DNA from 3 places in the Komagataeibacter oboediens genome. Region 3 is predicted to be linked to each of the others. Evidence: riboswitches for the same ligand, from Rfam matches in the RefSeq annotation. Region 3 holds a riboswitch; each other region holds the start of a gene.
What was found. Region 3 has a riboswitch for cobalamin ahead of HNO79_RS02330 (DUF1636 domain-containing protein). Riboswitches for the same ligand answer to the same signal wherever they lie in the genome.

Region 1 (4,491 bases), on a different contig from region 3:
ACAGAGTTGTGCAGACTGCCCGCATGTTTGGCGTGGGCACCGACAATACAGTCACAGCCTGTGATCCGATGCACGGCAATTACAGAAAGCCCATCCTCAGACCGGGGCAGGCGTTCCATCTTGCGCGCAACTGGCCCCGCGACGCATTTCTTGCAGCGGAACAACTGGGTATCAGCACCCGGCCTGTTCTGCTGGGGCCGGTCAGTTTCCTTGCGTTATGCGGCATGACAAAGGGAGACAGTGTCGGCCAGGGACTGATGCGCCTGCTACCCGCCTATATTGAATGCTTCGAACAACTGAACAACGCGGGATGCTTCTGGATCCAGATTGATGAGCCAATCCTTGCCCATCCTGGCCTGCCCGCAGCCACGCTGACCCATATGGATGTTGCCTGGCATGTCCTCAGTGAAGCATCAAGGGGCACTTCACTTGTTCTGGTCGGAGGGAGCGGGGGCTTCGGGCGACATCTTCCTTTCGTGCTGCAGCTACCTTTTGGCGGCCTGCATGTGGACGTTGTGCATGGCTATCGCGATTTCCCGTATGTCCTGCAGCATTTCCCGGCGCATCACTGGCTCTCGCTGGGGCTGGTCGATAGCTGCAGCGCGGCGCCTACCCACATCAGCATGGCGCACGGCATCGTGGAACAGACGCTGCGTTCGCATCGGCCGGATCGTCTCATGATCGCGCCATCGGGTGCGCTAAGTGACAGCAATGCCCTGACCGATCCGGACATTACGAACGTCCTGCCGCAGAAAATGTCCGAAATCGTGGCCGTAGCCAGCCGACGCACGATAGCACGTCGCAGCGCATCCATCCGCGACTTTTGCGAAAATGATATCCGTTTTGTCCCATGCGCTGATAACAGCGTGAGACATTGAAAATATCATGACAGGAAATACATCGAAAACAGCCGCCCTGGATGGGGCTGCTTTGCCACAACAGGACATCCGTCGTGTCCGCAGCAATCCGGATTTCTGGTATCCGGTTGCATGGTCTCGCGAGCTTCGTCGGGGCAGGGCGATTGGCGTACGGTACGCGGGGCAACCCATCGTGGTGGTCAGGCCCGAGGCCGGGGCCATCTTTGCGCTGGATGATGTTTGCCCCCACCGGCAGTTACCACTCAGCAAGGGAGAAGTGTGTGGAGATTTCATTCGCTGTGCATACCATGGACTGAAATACAGTCGGCGTGGCCAGTGTTTTTCCCCCGGCATGAAGCTGGAAAACGAACCGCCACGACTGCGGACATGGGCATGCCGCGAGAAGGATGGTCTCATCTTTGTGTTCATGGGGGATCTGGAAAAATCCGATAGCATTGCGCTGCCGGACTTTCCACGTGTCCGTGACCCCCATTACCGTACCCGCCGGTTTGGAAAAGTCGTGCAATGTCACTACAGCTTCATGCATGAAAACCTGATGGACATGAACCACCAGATTCTGCACAGCCGACTGGTCGGAAGCATGAAGCCACGGTTTCTAGGCATGGATCGGGGTGAGGATTTTGTGGAGGCCCGCTATACCTTTGCCCGCACGTCTGGCAGGCAGCCGCTGAGCGAGGCTCTGATTTACGGGCAGCGTCGCAAGGATGGCCGGGATTTTGCCTATCGGGATGTCATGACCATCCGCACGCAGTATCCCTATCAGACATTGCGGATCGAGACGGAGGGGATTGATGAACCGGTCATGGAACTGTGGATTGCATATGTGCCACAGGACCGGGAAGAATTGATCAACCGGGTATTTGGCCTGCTCTCCATACGCAGGTTGAAAATACCATTTTTACTGGATCTGGCGTGGCCGCTGCTGATCGCCTTTACGGAGCGTGTTTTCACAGAAGATCGCGAAATTGTTGAACTGGAGCAGCAGGCCTGGCGGGAGCAGGACGGCGACCGGAATCAGGAGGTCTTTCCAGTTATCATGGCGCTGCGCCAACTGCTTATCCAGAATGGTATGCCGTCCCAGAAAGATATCGGATAATAAACTGATAGACGCCCATGCCCCGTCTCAAGGCGCATGGGCATCTTCTCCTGACCAGGCACCACGCAGATCAGGTGCTCATTTTGCAGTTCGGGCCGATATGACCGCGATAAGGAAGCCATGTCTGTGTCTGTCCGAACATCGGAATCCCGAGATAGCCCCGTAACTTGAGTTGTCCGGACTGGTTAACCCACATGCGCGCTTGATACACATGATTGGTATTGGGGTCGAGAATGGACCCGTTCCACCGGTCTGGTTGATCCGGATCCGGCACGAAGTCCCGCAGCATGGGCAACCCACATTCCGAACGGTCCGTCTGGTCGCGTGGGATGTCATTACTATAGTTCAGGCCAACCAGCTTTCCACACAGATGGTCGCCACACCGTGTGATCTCGAAAACACCCTTGTGATTTCTGGTGACCCATTGCCCCAGAACGGCGGGCGGAACTGTTGTCGCTGGAGGAACTTGTGCGTGAACAGCAGCCCCTCCAATCATGATACTGAGTATTAGCGAGACACAGGTTGCTTTTTGCGCAATATTCATGATGTGTCTTTCGTCGCTTCGTACATGACTAAAATTATGGAACATCGGCGGATCTATCGGAGAATTCGGATCGAAAAGCGCATGATTGATGCCCCGAGATGCGCGCCATGGGAATGAGCGGCGAGGGTGCTATCTACGCCATGGACGTTTTCCATGATAGCCTTGTCGCGCCTGCTGCCCATTGCTGCACCGGCTTGAAGGGCCCAGTAAGGGTCTTCAGCAACATGCGGGCGTTTCAGGCCGGTTGTCAGAAACGCGCCGGTCCCGCGATGCTGCATCACGATGTTTCCGCCAGAAACAGGAAACATGGGGGGCATTGATCGGCCGCATTGGTCTTCCCATGACGCATGGGAAATCTCCTGCCTTCGGTGCATCCCGCCCGACGACGTGGTTTGCAGACGATGGCAGGTCTCCTGGCTCACGGATCATGGCCAGCCAGTTCATGCCTTCCCATTCCCCAAGGGAAACAGTGGCTCACCCGCAGGTGAACGAACTGGTGGCATACCGCATACAGTTGCGGGAGCAGCCGCTGACTGGCTCCCGGAACAGAATTGTCCAGCCAGAGCGTTACAGCGTTCCCTTTTAACCCGCTCGCGCGGGGCCATCATCAATCAAGGGTCTCATTCCATTATGCGCGAAGTGAGAGGAACGCCCAATTCCTCGAAACGCGATGCCGGCCTGCATGGAACGAAGAGCTTGTTGATGCCAATCAAACTTGTCGCTCCGATCCAATAAGTGTAGGTCACTCAGTGTCTTCATCTTCGAAACACGCGGGCGGGGATACGCGCCCGCGCGTTAGCCACTATGTTGTCAATCAGGCGTTCGGGCTTGATGCGCTATACAAGTGCATGGCGGCGTCACGCGCGCCAATTGTCCATTGCGCGGAAATATAGGCCTGAAGCAAGGCCATGAGCGCCTCGACCCCGTGCGTGTCCGATAAATCGCGGGCTGTATCCACATAGGCGAGAGCTTCTAATAGCAGGGGCGAAAACAGTTCCTCAAGATAGTCGCCCCGCGCCTTCGGCGCAGCGGGTAATCGGCCAGCGGAAGGTACCAGACGTAGGAATGTTTCAAATCCATCCGCACGAATGCGGTCTTCCGGATTGGGGGCAGGGAGTTCAGTCTTGGCTATTGCCTGAATTACATCTTCCCGCAGAGGTGCGGATTCCATAAGGCGGGATACCGAGACAGAACGCTGACGTCGCCGCTGTTGTATGAGAATAAAATCAGGCGAAGGGACGGGAGAGGCCATTTTTCGTTTCACCGGGAATCGGATCGGATTAACTGGAAAGATCTGCATCGGACAGGCCTTCTTGAGTCAGGATGCGAGCATCCTCGTCACGCCATGCCGCGATCATGTCTGGGTTCTGACTGAGCCATCCAATTCTCTCGGCACAATATACAGGAACTCTGAATTTCTGGCCGCGCTGATTGTTCAGGATTGTTCCTGTCTGGTGCAGGCGCCCGTCTCGTGTCCAGAAAAGACGCTCCTGGTTGGTGATCCCCAGAATCTGTCGAACCTGTCGCGGCGTAAACGGACGAAAAGACAGCGCGGTGATCTGTTTTTCCACCGAGTTGGCAATAGCCTCCAGAGCATCTGTCCTTTCACGCATAATGGCGGCTATAAAGCGGGCGAAAAGCTGCTTTACCTCTGGTAGCCGCAGGCGAAGGGACGAGGATTGATCCAGACAGGCCGCAATAAGCATCCGAATTGCAACAACCGGCTCTGGCTCCGTAATGGTCGCCATTAGGCGCGACGCAATGGAAGGGAGTACCATGCTCATATCTGTGTTCATGGATATTTCTTTTTATCAGAATAAAACGTAGGTACCTGTGTCCTGGGGTCAGGAAAGTACATGCGAATTATAAGCCGCAGGCCGCGAGGTCTGTTGCTAAGGTTGCCTTACGAAGCCGGGATTCATTCAAGCACAGGCTAACGATCCGCATACATATGGAGGCTTGATAGATATATC
Region 2 (4,859 bases), on a different contig from region 3:
AATGACCTGCCGCGCGGCTTCGCGCTGCGCTGGCGTAGCGCTCGAGACCTTGTTCAGCACCACCACATCGGCAAACTCGATCTGCTCGACCAGCAGGTCAACCAGCGCCCTGTCATCCTCATCGCCCGCTGTCTCGCCCCGGTCGCGCAGGAAGTCCGTCGAGGCGTAATCCTTCAGCAGGTTGACGGCATCCACCACCGTGACCATCGTATCGAGCCGTGCAATGTCGGACAGGCTCTCGCCCGCCTCGTCACGAAACTCGAATGTCGCTGCAACCGGAAGCGGCTCCGCAATCCCTGTTGATTCAATCAGGAGGTAATCGAAGCGGCCTTCTTCCGCCAGTCGCCGGACTTCGTGCAGCAGGTCATCGCGTAACGTGCAGCAGATGCAGCCATTGCTCATCTCGACCAGCGTTTCATTTGTTCGGGACAGGTCACTGCCGTCGCGCACCAGATCGGCGTCAATATTCACGTCGCTCATGTCATTGACGATGACCGCGACTTTCCGGCCCTCGCGGTTATTGAGCACGTGGTTGAGAAGCGTCGTCTTTCCAGCTCCCAGAAAGCCGGAAAGAACCGTTACCGGAAGTCTTTCGCGCATGACGGACACCATTCATTGGGTTGCGATCCGCCGAACTTATATGTTACGTTATAATATAACAATCCCTAAAGGCCCTGACATGCGACAGTCCTGTCCGACCCGTCCGCTTTCTGCCATCCCGATGCCGTTCCAGAACATTGACAGGCAAGACTGTTTCATCGTTCAGCAGGAACGTCACCTCGGGCAGGATATCATGCAGGCTGCGGCCTTGTGGAATGCGCACGGCCCGGACCTGTTCCTGCGTCGGGGCACTACTGGAATTCTTGAAACCGAGTTGCGGACTCTTTTACCAGCAGGCGCGCAGGCGCTTGCTGAAGATGCCCTGTGCCTAGCCCGTCGCTATCAGCGCCTGTCAGGTCTGGCCGAAATCCGCTTCCGGCTGGAAAAAGTCAGACACGACAGTTGCCGCCGCTTTCATGTTGACCATGTTCCGTTACGTCTCCTGTGCACCTACACTGGCCCTGGGGTTCAATGGAAACATGCTGACAGCGAGATCATCCATGATACGCCAGCGTGCTGGATCACCCTTCTGAAAGGGCGGTTATATCCCGGTTGGTCGACAAAAGGGGCAGTACTGCACCGTTCGCCGCCCATCTCGGATCTCCCGGTTCCTGTTACGCGCCTGCTTCTGACCCTTGACCATCCGGACGCATGTGGCATGGGACGGCGATGACGCCTTAATGCCGTAGCATTCAAGCTGCTTTCGGCTAGGATCGCCAACGCTCTTGCCCGACAGCGGGGCGAACTGTCGGTGTGATGGACAACCCGAGTCATGGTTGAATCGTATCAGCATGGGCCGATCGCTCCTTTGTTTGGAACGATGAACTGTGGCGTAGCGCCGACATGACGGTGGCGGGCATAGTGTCCATGACACTGGGGCACGAAACAGCGACGCGTGATATTATTGTCGGGCTTAATATTAGTCTGTAGTTCTGTCAGGGCAGATGCTGGGTTTTGGACTGCTTGTGGAAAGAAAAGGGAAGGGCACCATCTGGTCGCGAAATTTTCGCCCTTTCCTATGCCTGTTGGCGCATGGGGAAATCGGCAACCGAAAACAGTACGTTGTGATGGATATTGGCGAGTTTCCCATAAATATCGCGGAAAAATCTCGTAATTGTCATTGAGTATCTGGCGTGACTTCAAGTCAACGCCAGTTCTCACGTTTTTAACTTCAAGCCATTTTAATGGGCATTAAGCTGAATGTTAGCGCCATTACGATATCCAAACCGGTTTCGATTTGCATATTCAGTAAAGGCACCGAAACCCAGACCCAGTGTGGTCCACATGATGATCTGCATGCCTAAGGAATCAATCCTGAAATTCCAGAGCAAATCAGCAGGGAAATTAGAGGGGACTTCATTAACCGCAGGAAGTAACTCGCCTGTTGTAAAGACAATCAGAATATAACACGCGCCTGCAAGATAAGTTGATGTCCATGCATTATATTGCTGACGTAAGCGTCCCTGAAGCATTGTGGCTGCGATCATCCCCAGTAGGGAGACCAGCATCATTATAAAATACAATTCTGTCCGCATGCCAATTGTATCCGGGTTTCCTACGGATGGCGGGTTGGCAGGATACTTGATGCTTGGCACCACATATACCGCAATAATCCCGGTTATCGCCAGCAGAACAGACACAACACGAGGGTCTGTGCTTTTCATGCGCCCATTTGCATAAGAAAATACAAGAGCGAAAAGCCCGCCAAACGCTGTCGAGTAAACCATTACACCTGTGAGCAATCCGTAACTGGCTTGAAGTTTCCGGCTTACAAGTTCCGGCTCTTCAACATCATGGATGCCTCGCTCCAGATCTGCCTTGGCTTTAGCCTCGTCCATGGCAGATTCAAATGCAATGGCATGATCGACCTGAGGTTCTCCAAAAACTTTTGCGAAACTGAATACCAGAATGCCGGCCAGAAAACCGACGAGCATTCCGCGAATAAGTAGGGTGCGGACCATCATTCTGTTTTCCATGTCAGTGGCAGGGGAAACCCAGAAGATGGCGACTGTCATGCACCCACTCGTGCACATACATGCCAGGAATAATTGATGTCGCCCCTTCCTCTGCGCCGACAAAATAAAGGGCCAGCAGCATCAGTAAGCCGAAAACCAACCACGGCGCTATCTCCCTGACGGGAATAGGCGCGGGAGAGGGGATGGCGTGGGAACCTATTGCAGTATCAGACATTTTATACGACTCCTCAGGAAAAATGCGTCCTGTTTCGCTCGGAACGGAGCCATGCGCGGGTCTGACTTTCGGGTAGAAAATTGTGTTCTACACCTGCTTACAGTGGCGCAACCGTGCCGGGATTTCACCGGCTTCCGCGTTTATGGCCTGCAGGGGTATAATCTACTCTCCCTTAATCTAAAACTCCTAAAAGAGCATAGCCTGACATAATTTGACATGAACTACCACGGCTGCAGGTGAAACGCCGAAGCGCAGGCGGTCAATATCCATCAGGAAGGGATTTCTCTAATTATCCTGTCTTGCCTTTTTGGGGATAAGAATTTTATAATACTGTCTATCAAGTCGACGGTCCCGTGCGAACGGGTGAAAAGGGAATGTCGTATCACTCTGGCTGGGGCAATTTCCCCGGGAGTTCAGTCGACAGCTGCCCCCGCAACTGTAGACGGCGAGCATTGTGTCCTCAGCTACCAGATTGGGTAGCAGCCACTGACTTCGGTTGGGAAGGCGGATGCAACGTGGTGACCCGTGAGTCAGGAGACCTACCGTCGAGTTCAGATATGTCGCCGGGCGGGTGGAGCCGGAGGCGGATCAAGGCGTGATGCATTTTCTTCTTTGACGCTCTGTCGCGATGGCATGCGTGTTTGTTTCCCAGTCGGGAAATGACTGCATTCGGAATTGTTGCTCCTTTTACCGACGCTTCCCCGACAGGCTCTCTCCATGACATTTCTTGACTCTCCGGGCGTTACGCGACGCTCGGCTCGTTTGCTTTTTATCAATTCCACTCTGGTAGGAAGTCTCTTCGCATACTCAGCCGCTTATGCTCAGGCTCCTCAGACCCAGATCGAGGAAGATCGGGCGCGCCTTGGCAACTCCACTCCGCTGGTTGAGCAGATCGACCCAGCAACCATACGTGATTCGGAGCGCGCGCAAGCCGATGCGGCGGAGAAGGCGGCTGGTGACGATAAACTCGACACCAGCGGTAACCTGCTAGGCAATATGTGGGGCGCGCGGTCATGGATGTACAAGCACGGCATCAGCTTCGACATCCAGGAAGTCGATGAACTCTGGGGCAACGGGACTGGCGGTTCGGCTTCTGGTAATGATGGTGCAGGCGGATCAGGCACCGGCCCGTCCTACGACGGTGTAACCATGCCCACGCTGACCGTCGATACCGAGAAACTGTTCGGGCTGAAGGGGGGGCTGTTCAATGTCAGCGCACTGCAGACACGCGGACGCTCGATCTCGCAGGACCATCTGGCCAATTTCAACCCTGTCAGCGGATTTGAGGCTGACCGTTCCACCCGCCTGTTCGAACTATGGTACCAGCAGTCTTTCCTTGGCGGCAAACTGGACGTAAAGATCGGCCAGCAGGATCTTGATACCGAGTTCCTGATCAGCGATTACGCCTCGCTTTACCTCAACGCCAATTTCGGCTGGCCCATGGCGCCCTCGGTCAACCTGTATGGCGGCGGGCCATCCTGGCCGCTGTCGTCTCCCGCCATCCGGATCCGCTACCGGCCGAGCGAGAAGTTCACCTTCATGTTTGCCGCAGCGGACGACAATCCGCCGGGTAACCGCTATAATTCTACCCCCATCCAGCAGGCTACCGGCTCCATCAGCGGCTATAATTCCGATCCCACCAGCCAGACCTATGATGGCGCCAACGGCACCAATTTCAACATGGGCACCGGTGCCCTGCTAATGACCGAACTGCAATACGCGCTTAACCCGCAGCCGGCCGACATGTCGAACGTGACCAAGAATCCTGGCCTGCCGGGCGTGTACAAGCTGGGCGGGTTCTATGATACCGCGAAGTTCGCCGACTATCGTTACAACCGCAATGGCGGTTCGTTAGGAGCTGCCGTGGCCAACGCCACCGCAGCCACGCCACAAAGTGACCTGACCCCGCGCTGGGACCGGGGTAACTGGATGGTGTATGGTATCATCGACCAGATGATCTGGCGGCCGTCGCTCACATCGGCCCGCTCGGTGGGCGTGTTCGTACGCGCCACGGGTAATGGCGGTGATCGTAACCAGATCAGCTTCGCCATTGACGCTGGCCTGAATCT
Region 3 (4,859 bases):
GGCAGGGACGCATCACCCGTATCGTAACCGGCGTCGCGCAGCAGGCGCAGGATGTGTTCAAGGCTTGCGAAACTGTCCAGCCCCACGGCATGCGCCGCCTGTCCCGTGGGGGCACCCTGCGCGCCGGGATAATCGGACAGGATGATCCCCACCCGTCGCGCGGCGGGCGCTTCATGCCCCAGCCGCGCCCATCCGACCGCGCGTGCGCAGGTCAGGGTGATGCCATCGGGATAGGGTTCATGGCGCGCGGGCAGGCCGGGGGTGGTTTCTTCCTTGAAGGAAATGGGGCAGGCGGGAATGCGGCCATCCAGTTCAGGCAGCACCACCTGCATGGCCAGGTCGGCCTGCGACAGGCCGCGCACGCTGTCGCGCCATACGGTATGGGGAATGCCCGGCTGCTGCACCTGCAGTACCGGCACGCCCGCGAGATCCAGCGGGGAACGGCTGTCATTCCCTGCGCGGGCGGAAAAGAAGGTGGCGTTTATGATGACGTCCGGCGGGCAGGCCGTCAGCCGTGCGGCCACCACCCGGGCGGAGTCAGGGTTCTTGAGCGATGTGACATAGACAAGGTCCGCCCCCATGCCGTGGCGCGCCAGTTGCGCTGCCAGCTGCGTAACGGGTGCGATGTCACCGGCCAGCAGGTGCGCGCGGTAGAACACCACCATGGCGCGCAGCGGCAGCGCCGGGTCGGCTTCATGCAGCACATCGGCGGGTGGCAGGGGAACGGGAGCGGTGCCGTCATCCGCACAGCGACCTGCCAGATGCGCCATAAGCCGCAGGGCGGCTTCCATATTGGCCGTGCCCCCCGTGCGCAGCAGCGCGTCAAGGCGGGCGCGCATGCGTTCCGGCATGGTGGACAGGGCGGCAAGGCGGGGGTCATCGCGCCCGTCCCCCGCCACGAAGGCCAGTGGAATGCCCCCCTGCCGGCACGCGCGCGACAGCTCTTCCGCCCCGTAGCGCCAGTATTCCACGCCGCCGAGCAGCCGGACCACCACGCAGCGCGAGTCCATGATCGTATCGGCCACGTACAGGTCGATGGACATGGGATGCAGCAGGCGCGACAGCGTGGCCATGCGCAGGGTCGCGGCAGGCGCGTCCTGTGCCGCGTGGGCGGCGCTCAGGCACAGCAGGTCACTGTCCGAAAAGGACAGGAACACGATATCAGCCGGGGCATGCCCCAGGTCTTCCGCCTGCGCGCCGTCATCCAGCGTGCGGACCTCACGTGCAAGCAGATGCATGGCGCTGCCCCGTTCCCGTCAGTCTGCCTGCCGTCTAGCCCTGCGCCAATGAAGCCGTAATGGCGGACTGGTCCAGCCCCTTCTGGCCAATGACCACAAGGCTGCCCGTGCGCGGCGCGTCCTTGGGCAGGGCGCGGTCGAACTGGTGGCGGAAACGGCTGCCCACCCCCTGCACCGCAAGGCGCATGGCCTTGCCGCGCACCGTGGCGTAGCCCTTCATGCGCAGGATGTCATGCCGTTCAGCCAGTGTTTTCAGCCGCGCGACGAAATCTTCCACGCTGTCCTGTTCGGGCACGGGTGCGACAAAGCTTTCGAAATCATCGTGCTCGTGCTCGCCGCCTTCGGCATCGTGGTGCGAGGGACGGGCGTCAAGGTCATCTTCCGCTGCGGCATCAAGCCCCAGCAGGATGGCGGGGTCCACCTGTCCGTCGGTCGCGCGCACCACCTTCACCACGCGCGGGATCTCGGCGCGGATGGACGATTCCACCGCGTCGGCCTGCGCGGGCGTCATGAGGTCGGTCTTGTTCAGCACCACCAGGTCGGCGGACAGAAGCTGGTCCTCGTATACTTCAGCCAGCGGGTTGTCGTGGTCCAGCGACGGGTCGGCGGCCTGCTGGCGGGCGACTTCCTCGGGGTCGTCGGCAAAGCGGCCGGCGGCGACCGCGGGACCATCCACGACCGTCACCACGCCATCCACCGTCATGCGGGTGCGGATGGTGGGCCAGCCAAATGCCTTGAGCAGCGGCTTGGGCAGCGCCAGCCCCGATGTCTCGATCACGATATGGTCGGGCGGTGCATCACGGTCCAGCAGCGCCTCCATGGTGGGCAGGAAGTCATCTGCCACCGTGCAGCACAGGCAGCCATTGGTCAGTTCGACAATATCCTCGTCGCGGCAGCCTTCCACGCCACAGGCGCGCAGCGTATCGCCATCAATGCCCAGCGTGCCGAATTCATTGACGACAATGGCGATGCGCTGTCCCTTCGCATTGGCCAGCACATGGCGCAGCAGCGTGGTCTTGCCCGCCCCCAGGAAACCGGTGATGACGGTAACGGGCACCCGCGCGCGGGCCGTGGTGGATGGGGTCATGGCGATCAGGCTCCTGAAAAAAGGGATGCGGGGAAACGGCCGCGCACCATGTCCGACAGGCTGGCGGGGCGGCGGGACGGCATGACGGTGCCGCTGCGTGATGCGCCGTAGGCCGCGACATACGTCATGAGGTCATCCGCCTTCTCCGGCCCGAGATTGGCCAGCAGCCAACCCCATTTGCCCGGCATGGCCACCACGGCGGTGCAGCCGTCATTGCAGGCGGCAAGGCAGCTGACCTCGTGTACCACGACCTGCGGGCTGTCCGCCGCCAGCGCCTGCATGGCGTCATGCAGCTGCCGTCCCGGCGGATTGTCGGACGCGGGCAGGCCACGGCGGCAGGTCACGCAGACATGCAGGTGAACGGGGCCGGTCTCATCCGTCGGCTCGGGTGGTGCGGGAATGCTCATGACGGTCCGTGCCCTTTCGCGGCGGTGCTGCGCGTGGCAGCTGAATGCGGGGTGCACGGTCATGGCGGCGTCACCCGGCATGGGGCGGGATGGTCGCCTGTCGCGTGCCGGGCACCCCGCCGGCCATGCGATCGAATTCGGTCCTGTTATGCCCGCCGGCAGGGCGTGGCATGATGGCAGGTCTCCTGGCTTGTGGCGGAGGGTGCGGCCGCACCCCCGATCCCGGCGGCCTTCCCGGTCCCGTGAAGGGGGCCAGTGGCGTATGCCGGTCCATGTTTTCATGGACCGTGCCGGGACATCACCACCCACAGTTGCGGGGGCAGCGACGGACTTGCCGGTATGGCGCACCGTCTTCCCTATTCTCCCCCGGAAGGGGGAACCATCACCGGCGGATTTAGACGATCGGTCCCGGCACTGTCAAAGGAACCCGGTGCGGGGCGCATGCCATGCGGTCATGGCAGCGGTGCGCCGCTGATGGCCACGCGCCATGCCGTATGGCGGGTCAGGCGGGACCGGGTCAGGGGGGCGATATCCAGCCGTGACAGCATGGCTGCGCTTCCGCCAAGGGCAGCCACCACGATGGCCCGGACCACCGTGGCATGCGTCAGCACCGTGATCTGCGCGGGCGCAGGCGGCAGGGCATCCAGCCACCGGGTCATGCGATGCAGGTGCGCAGCCCGGCTTTCACCCCCCGGCGGGGTGAAACCGGCATCCGCAACCCAGCGCGCCACGTCGTCAGGCGGCAGGTCCTTCAGCGATTGCCCGTGCCATGCGCCCATGTCCGGCGCGGTCAGAGCCGCCTGCGGGCAGGCCGTGCCGGTGGCGGTGGAAGGCCACGCGGCCAGAAGGGCGGGGGGCAGCATGATCTGCCCGGCCGTCCCGATGTGCCGCGCCAGACCGGTGGGCAGGGGCGGGATTTCATCACGTCTCGGGAAAATGCCGCGACGCATGCACCCGGCGGCAGGCAGCGCGATGCAGGTCAGGGTCTGGGTCATGCGCAGTGGCCGCGCACGGGGGGAAGGGGTGGGATATGCACAGGGAGTGATTGACCTTCCATGCCGTTTTTGGAAACATGCGCCCCGATCCGGTTATGGGAAGGACGGCCTGACGCGGCACGTCGCCCACATGCTGCCCCGGGTCGCATGTGATCCAGGGAGTTTCCAGTCAATGAGCCAAGATACATCCGTTCTGTCCAGCGCCGCTGTCGCCGCGCCGCAGGTTTCCATCCCGGTTCGCGACCTGTTGCCGTGGGGTGTGTTCGGGCTGGTTCTGGCGTCCCTGCTGCTGTATTTCGTCGGAGCGGAGCAGGGGGCGACCTCCCTTATTTCCGGTCATTACGTGCATGAATTCGTGCATGATGGCCGTCACCTGCTGGGTTTCCCCTGCCACTGAAGGCACGGCGTCGTGCCATGGTTGCGCGATGGCGGGTGACGGACGGCATGCCCCTGCGGGCATGCCGTTTTTTATTGCGTGGCCCCGGGTGGTTCAGTTGATGGTGATGACGGTCCGGCCCCGGATATGACCGGCAAGGATGCGCGGCGCGATGGCAATGGCGTCGGACAGGGGGGCATCGTGCAGCATGCTTTCCAGTCGTGTGGGATCGATATCGCGCGCCAGCCGGGCCCATGCCGTCATGCGGCGCGGACGCGGACACATCACGCTGTCGATTCCCTGCAGGCGTACGCCGCGCAGGATGAACGGCGCCACTGTCATCGGTAGCGCCAGCCCGCCCGCCAGCCCGCATGCCGCCACCGTGCCCCCGTACTGGATGGAGGCGCACATCGCGGCCAGCGTCTCGCCACCTACAACGTCGATTCCCCCCGCCCAGCGCGCGGTTTCCAGCGCCTTGCCAGTGGGAGACAGGGTATCGCGCGGCAGTACCTCTGCGGCCCCCAGGCCGGTCAGGTAGGCATGAAGCTGTGGCCGTCCGGTGACCGCCACCACCTGATAGCCCAGCTGCGCCAGCAGCATGATCGCCATGCCCCCTACACCGCCGCCGGCACCATTGACGATGATGGGACCACTGGCGGGGGTCAGGCCGCCTTCTTCAAGGCTCATGACACACAGCATGGCGGTCAGTCCCGCCGTGCCGATTCCCATGGCCTGCCGTGCGCTCAGGCCCGTAGG

Region 1: it holds a riboswitch for cobalamin, as region 3 does, so the genes downstream of both, HNO79_RS16430 (hypothetical protein) here and HNO79_RS02330 (DUF1636 domain-containing protein) in region 3, are expected to answer to the same signal.
Region 2: it holds a riboswitch for cobalamin, as region 3 does, so the genes downstream of both, HNO79_RS16495 (carbohydrate porin) here and HNO79_RS02330 (DUF1636 domain-containing protein) in region 3, are expected to answer to the same signal.

What each region holds. Positions count from the first base shown of each region.
Region 1 is NZ_JABLUU010000061.1:5,188-9,678, reverse strand. Features, by position in the region: gene HNO79_RS16445 (uroporphyrinogen decarboxylase/cobalamine-independent methonine synthase family protein) at 1-878, shown strand, start outside; gene HNO79_RS16440 (aromatic ring-hydroxylating oxygenase subunit alpha) at 886-1,974, shown strand; gene HNO79_RS16435 (DUF2147 domain-containing protein) at 2,045-2,518, opposite strand; gene HNO79_RS16430 (hypothetical protein) at 2,572-2,940, opposite strand; cobalamin riboswitch at 2,905-3,139, opposite strand; gene HNO79_RS16425 (hypothetical protein) at 3,333-3,818, opposite strand; gene HNO79_RS16420 (hypothetical protein) at 3,799-4,314, opposite strand.
Region 2 is NZ_JABLUU010000061.1:21,480-26,338, reverse strand. Features, by position in the region: gene HNO79_RS16515 (GTP-binding protein) at 1-612, opposite strand, end outside; gene HNO79_RS16510 (DUF1826 domain-containing protein) at 599-1,273, shown strand; gene HNO79_RS16505 (CbtA family protein) at 1,782-2,561, opposite strand; gene HNO79_RS16500 (CbtB domain-containing protein) at 2,578-2,790, opposite strand; cobalamin riboswitch at 3,120-3,351, shown strand; gene HNO79_RS16495 (carbohydrate porin) at 3,508-4,859, shown strand, end outside.
Region 3 is NZ_JABLUU010000002.1:83,465-88,323, reverse strand. Features, by position in the region: gene cobN (cobaltochelatase subunit CobN) at 1-1,238, opposite strand, end outside; gene cobW (cobalamin biosynthesis protein CobW) at 1,273-2,325, opposite strand; gene HNO79_RS02330 (DUF1636 domain-containing protein) at 2,331-2,732, opposite strand; cobalamin riboswitch at 2,891-3,131, opposite strand; gene HNO79_RS02325 (histidine phosphatase family protein) at 3,185-3,727, opposite strand; gene HNO79_RS02320 (CbtB domain-containing protein) at 3,900-4,124, shown strand; gene acuI (acrylyl-CoA reductase (NADPH)) at 4,218-4,859, opposite strand, start outside.